Regions from separate parts of the Marinomonas algicola genome, predicted to be linked through region 2. Evidence: predicted binding sites of a transcription regulator. Region 2 holds the regulator's gene; each other region holds the start of a gene.

Region 1 (4,434 bases), 610 kb from region 2:
TTTAAACTACGGTGACGATGGTGAAGGCTTGGTGTTGTGCGCACCAGACAAAGGCGCACGTGATTTTGTTAAACAAATGTTCAAAACACTGGGGCTAAGCAAAGCAAAATTCATCATGCTAGACAAGGATCGTACCGCTGAGCGTAAAGTCGAGATCACGCTACACAAAGAAAGCGAACACACATTCGACGGTCTAGACGGTGCCAGTATTGTGTTGTTTGACGACATGGTTCGTACCGGCTCTACTGTCGTCAAATCCTGCCAGTTCCTGCAGCAAATTAACCCAGAACGCATGGTATTTGCCGTATCTCACTTTTATGCAAGTGATGAAGGTCGTGAGCGTATGGCGCATCCTGCGATTGGAGAAATTTTAACACTCAACACTCTACCAACTATTTTAAACCGTGATGAGCAAGGCCGTCTGCGTAAAAAAATGGTGGTGTTAAAGGTAGAGAAGTGGCTTGCTCAAGAATTGTGTGAAATTCTTGGTTTACCGCAGTCAGAAGAAGAAAACCCCTACAAGATTGATATGTCTTCTAAGAACCCTCGCTTTAAACGCAAAATCTGGTTCAGTGAAGAACTACACGAACTAAAAGAAGGTAAATAGGCTTTTCCCCACGATCCAATACAAAATTAGGTCGAATATAAGCAAAAGCACGATAATAAAAGGAACGCCGAGGCGTTCCTTTTATTATTCAACGACAAGAACCAGTCGCGAGACATTATTTTCCCATCAAATCCGCTTTTATAATGTAAAGACGATTCGCATCAACGGTGTTTTTATCTAACATTTTTTGCTCTAACCGACCTTTAGTGGACCAAGTGGCAAAATCGTCATCATTTAACACACCTAAATGATGCTCATCAATCACCCAAAGCCCTTCCATTTTGTCATGAGGGTAAGCCACTTCTTTGACCATGTCGGCCACCAGCACTTTACTCACCGGTTTGATGCCTTTCTTAGCCAATGCATCCCAGCCATTATTCTGAGCGTATTGCTCTAACGTCAAGCCATCAATCATCAAACCGTGGCTCGCATCACGCTTGATAGACGCCGACAAAGCCACAGTCGAAAGGGGTGTGCCTGTACTCAAATCAAAACGATATACCTGCTTTTGCACATTTGGATTCGCTTTAACCTTGCCCAGAGGTCCACCAAACAAGAAACCACCATCACGCTCAATAACCAGAAACTCATGTTCATTCAATGTCGCTAATTCAGAGTTGGAGTTTTGCGCTTTTTCCTGACGATATAAATATTGCTCAGTGTGTCCGTTTCTTAAGTTCACTGTCACAATACGGGTTAAATCGCCTTTTTGTGCCGCTTTATCGGGGTTTTTCATGGTGGATTGCATAATACCCACTAGGGTACTTTCATCCGGCGTAATGGCTAAGCCCTCCATACCACGGTTAGCGCGACGGTGCTGAAATACGGCTGGCAAATGATAGACATTACGCTCATCCTGTTGAAACGCATTAATCCGACCGATCTCAACACCCTTTTTATCAAAATGCACCATGTGTGGACCATATTCATCACTGATCCAAAAACTGCCGTCTTTTAACGCAACCAGCCCCTCCCCATCTAAGCCGTAATCATCTAACTTGATTGGGTTAGTCTCTTTGTTATACGGTTTACTCGCATCCATCAAAACGGGCTCTCCGTTTGCGTGGTAAGGCGTTTCACCAGTACCACCCAGTGCTGACGTGTTGGGTAAACCAGAAATCAAGCCACCTTCTGGGGTTTTAAGTAAGATACTTTTCACCATAGAAACATCGCCATTACTCGCAACTTCAAACAAGCCAATTCGTGGTGTGTAAGCGGCAACTGGAAAACTCTTACCTTTACCGTAATCCCCAGTGTAATTGGCATTAGGGCCGCGATCCGTCAAAGCATAAAATTGATTGGCTTTATTTGGATTGGCTGTCATGGCCGACCCATAACCTCCATTACGAATTTCGAAGGGCTTATTGGTCTTTGCATCAATCAGGTCATTACGTAAAACACGATAAGGTAAAACACGGCCCTGCTTCGAAAATGACGCCGTAAATTGTGTATTATCTTTGCCAACACTGGTTACTGTTGCCTGATCCATTTTAGCTGAATTGCTTACGCAACCGGATAAAACACCCGCTGAAATCAAACTCACAATCAAAACTTTATTCATCATTATCTCGCTCTTACGTGTTTTTAATGAAATAGCAGATACGCATGTCATTACCTTAAAGAGCCTAAGTGACAATTGGGTGACAGCTTAGTGACAGAGAAATGACACGTTGGCCATGCCATCTGACAATGCAGGATACGTGTCTGTTTTATAAAAAAGAAATCGAGAATTATTTGATGTGATGGTTCAATTTTTCTTCATTTCCTTGCGTTATATCAACCCCCACTTTTCAATACCATGCCACACTGATTCGCTTAAACAGACACCAAATAGGATGAATACCATGAGTAGCACTTTCTATATTCCAGCCGTCAACATAATGGGTGAAGGCGCGCTGAACGATGCCATTAAGCAAATCAAAAACCTCGGTTTTAAACAAGCTCTGATCGTATCCGACCCAGGAATGACCTCACTGGGCATGGTTGCCAAAGTCGACTCGTTACTAAAAGAACAAGGGGTAAACAGTCTTATTTATGATGGTGTTCAACCCAATCCGACCATTGACAACGTGAACGCAGGCTTAGAGGTATTGCATACGCATCAATGCGACTGTGTCATCTCATTAGGCGGTGGGTCAGTCCATGACTGCGCGAAAGGCATTGCTCTTGTTGCAACCAATGGCGGACACATCAGTGACTATGAAGGAGTAGATGTTTCTAACAAACCGCAACGGCCGTTAATCTGCATCAACACAACCGCTGGAACCGCGTCTGAAATGACACGATTCTGTATTATCACGGATCAAGAGCGCCACATTAAAATGGCCATTGTCGATCAAAATGTCACACCCATTTTATCCGTTAATGACCCAATGCTCATGACAGGCATGCCAGCGTCTCTTACCGCGGCAACCGGTATGGATGCACTGACTCACGCAATCGAAGCCTATGTTTCGATTGCCGCCGATCCGATAACCGATGCCTGTGCGATCAAAGCCATTGAACTTATTCGTGATAACCTGCGAGAAGCCGTTCGGGATGGTGCCAACATGGAAGCCCGTGAAAAAATGGCCTATGCTCAGTTTTTAGCGGGCATGGCATTTAACAATGCGTCTTTGGGTTACGTGCACGCAATGGCCCACCAGTTAGGTGGCTTTTATGATTTTCCCCATGGCGTCTGCAACGCCGTACTGTTACCACATGTTCAACGCTATAATTCACAAGTGGCCGCCCCTCGCTTAAAAGACATAGGTAAAGCCCTTGGCGCTGATGTCACTGGATTAAATGATCAAGCTGGTGCTAATGCGGCGATAGTGGCAATTGTACAATTATCTCAGGACGTAAATATTCCATCTGGTTTAAGTGAATTAGGCGCAAAAGAAGATGACTTCTCAACATTAGCAAGCAATGCCATGAAAGATGCCTGTGGCTTTACTAACCCAATACAACCTACTCACGAAGATGTAATGGGGATTTTTAAAGCGGCGATGTAGTCATCCCGCTGACCACAAAACGTTGTAAAACACCTGGAAGCATGAAAAGCTAAGTTTGGGTTTACACTTGGCTTTTCATGCTTAATAAAGCAAACAATGGGTGGGTTAACGACCTCAGCATAAAGAGCATTCGTGTTACGGCTTCCATCTATACCTTTCTCTTCTTCACCAATCATCAGGTCAAATAGCATGTAGAAATTATTCCCTTGGCTAGAGTCAATCAAGTAATTCACTTACACATTTTGTGACTAGGTAATGCATTTAATGTCCGCTTTCGGACATTGTGACCTAATACTGCAATAAATACGTCACATAATACCCAGGTAAATTCATGACTGGTTCGTTAGGAGAAGCCCCATGAGGGATTGGCTATATCGTTGGCATTACGCCGCGACGGATGGAATAAGAAAAATACGACAACATAAGTTCTGGCTTGCGATATTGCTTTGCCTTTTTATTAGCTTACTCACTCTCAACCTTGCACAAGGAGAGCGAAAGCCACAAGACCATTGGGTATGGGTAGATATTATAGGCGAAGGTGCCACTTCAATTTGTATTGTCATTTGGTTGTTGTTGGTACTTTCAATACGCTCCTCTGGCCTAGTGACCAACTGGTTTGCGATGGGGTTTATCGGTATTTTTGCCTCTGCCTTTCAGGGCTTTCTTGATAAGTGGCTGTACTTACCTTCAACGGCGGTCTGGGACAACTGGGTTGAATCTTTCCCCATGGGTTTATTGGCCTTAACCATGGCCCTTTGGCTGTGGCGTAAAGAACAACATCAAATAGATCTGAACTTAACCAGGCGACAAGCCATTTATAAAAACCCCTTTCCG
Region 2 (4,434 bases):
TACGAGAGCTTTACAATTCAGACGAACCATATCCATCCCATACATGACAATCATGCCTCTGATAAAGAACACCTCAGTGCAGCATTAGGCCGTTTCCAATCAATTCGCTTAAAACAGAGGTTAGAAGAAACATTAGAGTTGCCTCCGCTACCAGTATCGGCCAAGAAAATCATTAATTTATGCAGTCGTAAAGACGTTGATACAGATGAGTTGTGCAAAGTCATTAGCTTAGACCCTAGCCTTGCGGCTCAAGTGGTTAGCTGGGCCTCCTCACCCTATTATGGTGCTCCTGGTAATATTGAATCTGTTGAGGATGCTATTATCAGAGTATTGGGGTTTGATATGGTCATGAATTTAGCATTAGGGCTTTCTATGAAAAGTATTCTCGATTTGCCTCAGAATGGTCCAAGGCATTATCAGAACTTTTGGTATGATGCGGTGTTTCATGCAAGCCTTATGGAGGCTCTCGTTAAACGGATGCCAGCAAAGATTCGTCCAAAGATAGGCTACGCTTATTTGGCAGGCTTACTCCACAATTTTGGTTATTTGGTTATTGGGCACGTCCTACCAACGCATTTCTCAATCTTAGCTCGTCATCTCGAAGCAAACGCACACCTCCCATCCAGACTTATCGAGATGCATTTATTGCATTTTACGAAAGAACAGCTAGGATCTTGGCTATTAAGACATTGGGGGCTTCCTCGCATAATATGTAATGCCATTCGATACAGTCACACGCCTCAAATAGAAGAAGACAAGGATTTGCGTACCCTTGCAGGCGTTTTACATTGCTGTAGCGCTTTATATCATGGACAAAAAATAGAGGCGAGTGTGTTTGAAATAATTGGGCTATCAGAAGAGGAGTGCCTTTCCATCTATCAAGAAGTACAATCCTCTTCTAGTAAATTACAGGAAATGGTGGACTTACTTCAATCCTAGGCTTACTGACGAATAAACACCTATTTTTTGCGAAAACAAAGAGATTTTTTGTGCTAAATTTCAGTGTAACCAAACAATTTGACTATCATTGGCAACCTCTGTCTCAAGCTCGTATGGACAGTATTCCCAATAATCTAAAGTTCTGGCTCCGCGAGACAGGTTCTTTAACCGCGCTGTTAGAAAGACTGGGGATATTGTCCATAGAAGTCATTAATGACGGTTGGGGGCAGCCGACTCAAAGAGAGAGAAAGGCATTGTCGTTACGTGCACGTGAAGCAACAAGGGTTCGAGAAGTGATTTTGAACATTAATGGTACCCCCATGATTTATGCTCGCTCCATTATCCCAGCAAGCGCTTTAATTGGGCATTGGCGTCATTTAAGCCAACTGAAAAGCCAATCTCTGGGAGGCTTTCTATTCAAAGACAAAAAGTTAGTACGGAGTCCTATCGAAATAGTCTCTCTTCCAAGCAACGTATTTAATAACGTCAATGAAGCGGTTTGGGCTCGCCGATCGATTTTTAAACAGTACAATAAAGGCGTTTTAGTAAGTGAAGCCTTCTTACCCGCCATCACAACATTACCAGTGACACAGTTAATATTATGACAAAACTCCAAGCTTATCTTCAGCTTACTCGTTTCAACAAACCCATTGGTTCACTGCTGCTACTTTGGCCCACTCTATGGGCTCTTTGGGTATCTAGTAATGGCGACCCAGACTGGAAAATCGTCATCATTTTTATGCTTGGTGTCTTTTTTATGCGCTCCGCAGGCTGTGTCATCAATGATTATGCCGATAGACATGTGGATAGCGGTGTGGAGCGAACAAAGAATCGCCCTCTCCCTTCCGGTACGGTTTCTGAAAAAGAAGCTCTATTACTGTTCTCCGTTCTTTGTCTATGCAGCTTCGGTTTAGTCTTAATGACGGATATGAAAACCGTTTTACTCTCTTTCATTGGACTTGGACTCGCGGCTTTGTATCCATTTATGAAGCGCTACACTCATTTGCCTCAATTGTTTCTTGGACTGGCTTTTTCATGGGCTATTCCAATGGCATACAGCGCTCAAGGAGGTTCACTAACGGACCCTGTCTTATGGATGATATTTGTCTCTAATGCACTATGGACCATTGCTTACGATACTTACTATGCTATGGTTGATCGAGATGACGATTTAAAACTTGGCATCAAATCAACAGCCATTTTATTTGCGCAAAATGATTTACTCATTATCACTGTATTGCAAGGACTGGCTCTTTCTCTATTAATGTGGGTTGGTGTACTGAAATCCTTTTCTTTCATTTATTTTCTCAGTCTGATCGTCGCCGCTATTTTGTTCTCTTTACAGTATAAACAAGCTAAAAATAGAGAGCGGCAAGCTTGCTTTACCTCGTTCTTAGACAATAACCGTATTGGATACTGTATATTTTTAGGCATTGTATTGAACTATCTTTTATAAATATAAGACACAAATATGACAGTTTCATCTAATTGTCATATTCAAGGTCTTTAATAGGGATATTACGATTTAGGGGTAGATGCTGTGACGAGTAAAACTGTATTAATAATTGATGATGAATCATCAATACGAGAAATGATTGCCATTGCACTGGAAATGGCGGGATATAATTACTTTGAGGCGGAAAACAGCCAACAAGCTTACGAAATCATCATTGATAATAGGCCCGACCTCATTCTTTGTGACTGGATGATGCCCGGGGGCAGTGGTATAGAGCTAACCAGACGGTTAAAGCGAGATTCTCTTACCGCAGAAATACCTGTGATTATGCTAACCGCTAAAAGCGAAGAAGATAACAAAATTCAAGGTTTAGAAGTGGGTGCGGATGATTACATCACTAAGCCTTTTTCTCCTCGAGAACTCGTGGCTCGCTTAAAAGCCGTTCTACGCCGTGCCAACCCTCAAGGCGTAGACGAGCCTATTGAAGTCGATGGGCTATTATTAGACCCTGTAAGCCAACGTGTTACTATTGGTACAACGCCACTTGAAATGGGCCCGACAGAGTACCGCTTACTCAAATTTTTGATTACCCATCAAGAAAGAGCGTATTCCAGAGCACAGCTTCTGGATCAAGTCTGGGGGGGAAATGTTTATGTAGAAGAACGTACCGTTGATGTACATATTAGACGCTTACGAAAAGCAATCGGCGAAACTCATGATTACCTAATCCAAACGGTTCGAGGAACGGGTTATCGATTTTCAAGTAAACGAACTCCGCAGTAAATTATGAAAACGATTTGGCAACAGGCTTTTATTCGCTGGACACTGGGATTAGTTGTCAGTTTCACCATTGGCATCTTAATAGGCAAATTATTTATGTGCCTATTCTTATTTGTGCTGTTTGGACTGTGCTCCAATTTATATCAGCTGTATCAATTCCACAGCTGGGTTCGTCGGCTAGGAAAAGCCTCCCCACCAGAAGCATCAGGAATTTGGGGCGACGTGTTTGATGCTGTGTATCGACTGCAAAAGAAGCAAAGAAAATCTAAAAAACGCATGCGACGCGCACTTTCTCGAATAGAAAACTCCACCTCGGCACTGAAAGAAGGTGTCATTATGGCGGACAATTTAGGGAACCTTGAGTGGTGGAACGCGTCTGCGGGGCAATTTTTAGGTTTGATGAAACCCGTCGACAGAGGGCAACCGGTCACCAATATCGTCCGCAATCCAGAGTTCTTCCGCTATTTTACTCAGAAACGTTTCTCCGAACCTTTAGTTATTAAATCGCCGTCTCAAGAAGGCATTTATTTAGAAATTCAAACCACTCTGTATGATCAGAATGACCATCTTATTTTTGTCAGAGATGTGACGCGCTTGCATCTTCTAGAGCAAATGCGTAAAGACTTCGTTGCCAATGCATCCCATGAGCTCAAAACACCGTTAACGGTCATTAAAGGTTATTTGGAAACCCTGGATATGTTTAAGGACTCATTACCGAAGAGCATGCAAAAAGGTGTTGACAATATGACCACGCAATCAAACCGTATGGAACAGTTGATTGAAGACCTACTATTACTTTCACGTTTAGAAAGTAATGATAAAAGAGACATCGATCAATGGCATGACATCAACGAATTAGTCAACAATGTGGTGGATTCCGTCCAAGCCATAGGCACCAAACATACTATTCACATCGTGATCCGTTCAGAGTGTAGGCTGTATGGCTCTTATCGAGAGCTCTATAGCGCTTTTTCAAACCTTGTTGTGAATGCCATAAAATATTCCCCTGACGGAGGCAACATTACTATAAAATGGGAAAATCATTTAGATGAAGGCATTTTTTCGGTATCAGATGAAGGTCTAGGCATTGAAGCGAGATACATTCCACGTTTAACAGAACGTTTTTTTCGTGTCGATAAAGGTCGAGGCTCAAACACAGGAGGCACTGGGCTCGGACTTGCCATTGTTAAACACGTACTTTTACATCACGATGCTAAGTTACTTATCACTAGCCAACCAGGGCAGGGTAGCGTTTTTTC
Region 3 (4,434 bases), 710 kb from region 2:
CGTACTTTCGGTAAGAAAATAACTTATGATGACGAAGCCAAATAAAGAGGCATCCACTTTGAATCGATGCACCCAAAAAATAGGGTGATGTTTTTTTAGGTTAAGGAAGAGCAAACTAAAGCGATAAACCGCCCAAATCAATACAGTGTGTAAGGTCAATAAGTGTAAGGCAAGCCATTGAAATAGAAACTCGTTAGGCAAGAACCACCTGCCAAAGCCTAATATCATTCCAAGAGAAACAATCAAGCCGATATTAAAGGACACATAGTAAATAAACGCAGAGACTCGAGTGAGTAAATAAATCACAATATTGTAAAGCAGCAAAATGGTTAACGATGTGAAGGCAATAACCCAAAAAGTGTGCTGTTGTTTCTTTCCTGCCTCAATATTGGACTCATTATAAAACGAGATCGGAAAGAGAATGGGGCCATTACTCTGTCTGCGAATCAAGAGGTGGGTGGGGCGATTTTGATCAAACTGAATCGGTATCCAGATACCGTCATAGAGTTTGTCTGTATTCCATTCTTGTGTATCTCCATAGACCCATTCCTGCACCCGCTCTTCGCCATGAAACAGATAGAAATTCAAATTATCTATCATGTAATTACTTATTTTTAAATAAAGGACATGAGGGTCTTCGTCTACGTTTATGGGGAAAGACAGTTTGTGCCAAAAAGTTTTGTCAGAGAAACTTATGGCAGATGGATAGGCTTGTGGGGTAAAGGTTTGTTGTAACGCTTGATCGGAAGACAGTGGCGTTTTGGTTTCTACCCATGTGGGTAAGGGCTTATGGTAAAAAGAGCCATCAGCAATCGGTGTTTCAAGCCCACTGACAGAAATTGAAAAAAATATACTAATCAAACTGAGTAAAAACCTAAGCATCCTGTGCGGCCTTTTATTAAACAGCGCTATATAAATAACGAGTTAATTTACGTTAGAGTGAATGTAAAACTATCTTATCGGTACTATCGTATCTTTTAGGTCGAGCTGTCACTGGCGGCCATGGTATTTTATGTATTACTTACGACTAGACAAGAGTTCAAATGCTTCTCGTAATTCAATGAACTCAGTGGCCGAACCGCCTTTGTCCGGGTGAGATAAACTCGCTAATTTACGGTATTGATTTTTTATCTCGTTATAAGAGGCGTTTTTATGGAGTTTTAACGTTTTATAAGCATGCTCAGTTGCAGAAGGATTATGCAATCCTTTAAAAAAACTCTGCAATAGCGCTTCAACTTCTGCCTCATCCGTTTTAATGTACTCATTCCAATCTAAATAATAGCTTATGATTTTCGCTTCTGCCGAATCTTTTACTTGAGTTTGGCCTTTTTTTTCATTGACGTTATTTTTTGGCCTTTGGTTGAAATTAATTTGGATATGAGTGGGTGAAATAGACAAGGTTAAACCCTCTTCCAGCCATAATTGTGTTTGTAGCTGATAGAGGGCATTCATCACTAGGAAATGCTGCCGAAATAAACATAAACTTGATTCTTTTGCTAATGAGCAAAATTCGGGAAACTGTATCTTCAGAGCACGTAAAATTTCATACTCAGAAAGCCCATCAGGGTGTGTCTTTAAAATGCTTAAGATAGGTAAAATAAATGGATTTTTCATAATGTATAATGTTTGTTGTCGGGGACGGGTGGCCGTATGATTGACGACAATGATGGCTTTAATAATAAATTGACTAAACTAAGCGTAACGTTTTTAGGCTCTTAATTGAATGGTTTTCTTAACCTTAAGGATTGTCTGTGTGGGTTTTATTGCTCGTTTTATTTGTCCTACTTGCTTTTGGACCAAGTCTTTGGGTTCGGTATACATTGAAGCGTTACGCCTATAACCGAGACGATTTTCCTGGAACCGGAGGGCAATTTGCCCAGCATTTAATTGATAAATTTGAGTTACAGGTTCGTGTGGAAAAAACACGGCAAGGGAAAGATCATTATGACACGGTGGACAAGACGGTTCGTCTTAGCCCCAGCTATTATGATGGTAAATCATTAACGGCCATTACGGTCGCCGCTCATGAAGTGGGTCATGCAATTCAATATGAAAAGCAGGAAAAGATTACTCGCCTGCGTATGAGATATTTACCGTTGGCGCATTTTTTAAAAAAAACGGGGTCTTTTGTGTTGTTTGGCTGGCCCGTTGTAACGGCTCTTTTACAGATACCTTATGCGGTTCCTTTACATATATTCGCGGTTGGTGTGACAGGGGTAGCAAGTGTTCTGGTGTATGTTGTCATTTTGCCTGAAGAATTGGATGCCAGCTTTCGTAAAGCATTGCCTATTTTAGTGGAAGGGGGCTATATTGAAAAGCAAGATATAACAGCCGCGAATAAAATTCTTAAAGCCTGTGCGTATACCTATATTGCAACGGCCTTGGTTAATATGATTTTTATATGGCGTTGGCTGAAACGTTGAGTTTACCTCGGACGCCTTTTTCTGTTTGTCATTAACCTGTCATGATTTTAATTCACATTATTTTACTTTGTTGATAATCTGTCTATTAGGTCAAGATTATATTTTTATCATAACAAGCGAATTGTGGAGAGAGTACATGAAATCAAGGTTATTTTTAAAAACCTCTATTGCCTCATTTATGGCCATTACCATGGCCGGTGCTGTTCAGTCTCAAACAATAAATTTACGAGTTCTGGAAACAACCGATATTCATATGAACCTTGTTGATTATGATTACTATGGCGATAAGCAAAGTAATACGGTTGGACTCTCTCGCGTTGCCAGTTTGATTACTCAAGCGCGTTCTGAAGTGAAAAACTCAGTGTTAGTCGACAATGGAGACCTGCTTCAAGGAACGCCATTAGGAGATTACATGGCAAAAGGTCGAGTATTACGCTTTGGTGAGATTCACCCAGCTTACAAAGCCATGAATTTACTAAATTATGATGTTGGTAATATTGGTAATCATGAGTTCAACTTTGGTTTAGATTTTCTTGCAAAATCCCTTCACGGAGCCAATTTTCCTTATGTATCATCCAATGTATATGCCGATGATGGCGATGATAATCCAGATAACGACCAACCTTACTTCCAACCCTACATTATCAAAGACAAAAAGTTAATTGATAGTGAAGGCAATGAGCAAATCGTCAAGGTGGGCTACATAGGTTTTACACCACCACAGATTATGAATTGGGATAAAGACAATTTAACTGGAAAGGTCATCGCGAAAGACATTGTTGCGAGCGCCAAAAAATATGTACCGGAAATGAAGTCAAAAGGCGCAGATGTTGTGATCGCGATTCCTCATAGTGGTATGTACAATAATCCTCATAAAATAGGGGAAGAACATGCAAGCTATCATCTTGCAAAAGTAGAGGGTATTGATGCTATTTTATTTGGGCACTCTCACCGCGTTTTTCCAGGAGATAAAACCATTGGTGCCTATGAAGGGGTCGATAATGAAAAAGGCACCGTGTTTGGCATTCCAGCGACTATGCCTGGATTCTGGGGTAGTCACCTTGGTGTGATTGATTTAATTCTTGAGCCCAATGGCGAGGGATGGAAAGTCCAAGACGGGACGGGATCTGTGAGAGCCATTTATCGCCGCGAAGGAAGAGATAAGCTGCCTCTAGTTGAAGCCGATGAGCGTATCAATGAAGCGGTTCGTCATGAGCATGAAGGAACACTTGAGTATATGCGTCGAAAAGTGGGTGTAACAACATCGGATATCAACAGTTTCTTTGCTCTAGTGCAAGATGACCCTTCTATTCAAATCGTTAATAACGCTCAAATATGGTACGCCAAGAACATTGTTCGCGGTACGTCTTACGATAATATGCCGATTTTATCGGCGGCCGCGCCATTTAAAGCCGGTGGACGAGGTGGCGCGGATTACTTCACGGATGTGCCAAAAGGAGACATTGCGCTAAAGAATGTGAGTGATTTATACATTTATCCAAATGACTTGAAAGTAGTGCAATTAACAGGCGCTCAAGTAGTTGAATGGTTAGAGCGATCTGCTGGACAGTTTAATCAAATTGATCCAGGTTCTTCTACTAAACAAGCGCTTATTAACTCGACTTACCCAACTTATAATTTCGATGTGTTAGATGGGATTGAGTATAAAATTGATGTAACACAGCCTAATCGTTACGACGATAAAGGGGGGTTAATAGCGGCTAACCATCGTATTAAGAATGTGACTTATATGGGAGAGCCAATTGATTTAAAACAGGATTTCCTCGTTGTAACAAATAATTATCGCGCTGGTGGCGGTGGCAAGTTTCCTAGTTTAGATGGTTCAACAGTTGTGATTCATGCTCCCGATAAGAACCGCGATGTGGTGGCTAATTACCTTCTATCTCAAAATACGATTGACCCTAAAGAAGATCAAAATTGGTCTTTTTCGGACACCTTTGGCAAGGCTGAGGTGAGTTTTAAAACCTCTCCAAAAGCCCGAGCTGTCGCG

What was found. The regulator PhoB, encoded in region 2, activates phosphate uptake and scavenging genes when phosphate is short. The targets are predictions, from matches to a motif close to TGTCATANNNNTGTCANA.
Region 1: IEZ33_RS16575 (esterase-like activity of phytase family protein) is a predicted target of PhoB. The motif match lies at 2,247-2,264, and genes of this name have one in related genera.
Region 3: IEZ33_RS02725 (bifunctional 2',3'-cyclic-nucleotide 2'-phosphodiesterase/3'-nucleotidase) is a predicted target of PhoB. The motif match lies at 2,450-2,467, and genes of this name have one in related genera.

What each region holds. Positions count from the first base shown of each region.
Region 1 is NZ_CP061941.1:3,626,309-3,630,742, forward strand. It holds gene IEZ33_RS16570 (ribose-phosphate diphosphokinase) at 1-607, shown strand, start outside; gene IEZ33_RS16575 (esterase-like activity of phytase family protein) at 723-2,171, opposite strand; gene yiaY (L-threonine dehydrogenase) at 2,452-3,600, shown strand; gene IEZ33_RS16585 (diguanylate cyclase domain-containing protein) at 3,958-4,434, shown strand, end outside.
Region 2 is NZ_CP061941.1:4,232,058-4,236,491, forward strand. It holds gene IEZ33_RS19460 (HDOD domain-containing protein) at 1-939, shown strand, start outside; gene IEZ33_RS19465 (chorismate--pyruvate lyase family protein) at 990-1,544, shown strand; gene ubiA (4-hydroxybenzoate octaprenyltransferase) at 1,541-2,395, shown strand; gene phoB (phosphate regulon transcriptional regulator PhoB) at 2,480-3,178, shown strand; gene phoR (phosphate regulon sensor histidine kinase PhoR) at 3,182-4,434, shown strand, end outside.
Region 3 is NZ_CP061941.1:605,359-609,792, forward strand. It holds gene IEZ33_RS02710 (EAL domain-containing protein) at 1-861, opposite strand, end outside; gene IEZ33_RS02715 (DNA-J related domain-containing protein) at 1,018-1,614, opposite strand; gene IEZ33_RS02720 (zinc metallopeptidase) at 1,752-2,423, shown strand; gene IEZ33_RS02725 (bifunctional 2',3'-cyclic-nucleotide 2'-phosphodiesterase/3'-nucleotidase) at 2,560-4,434, shown strand, end outside.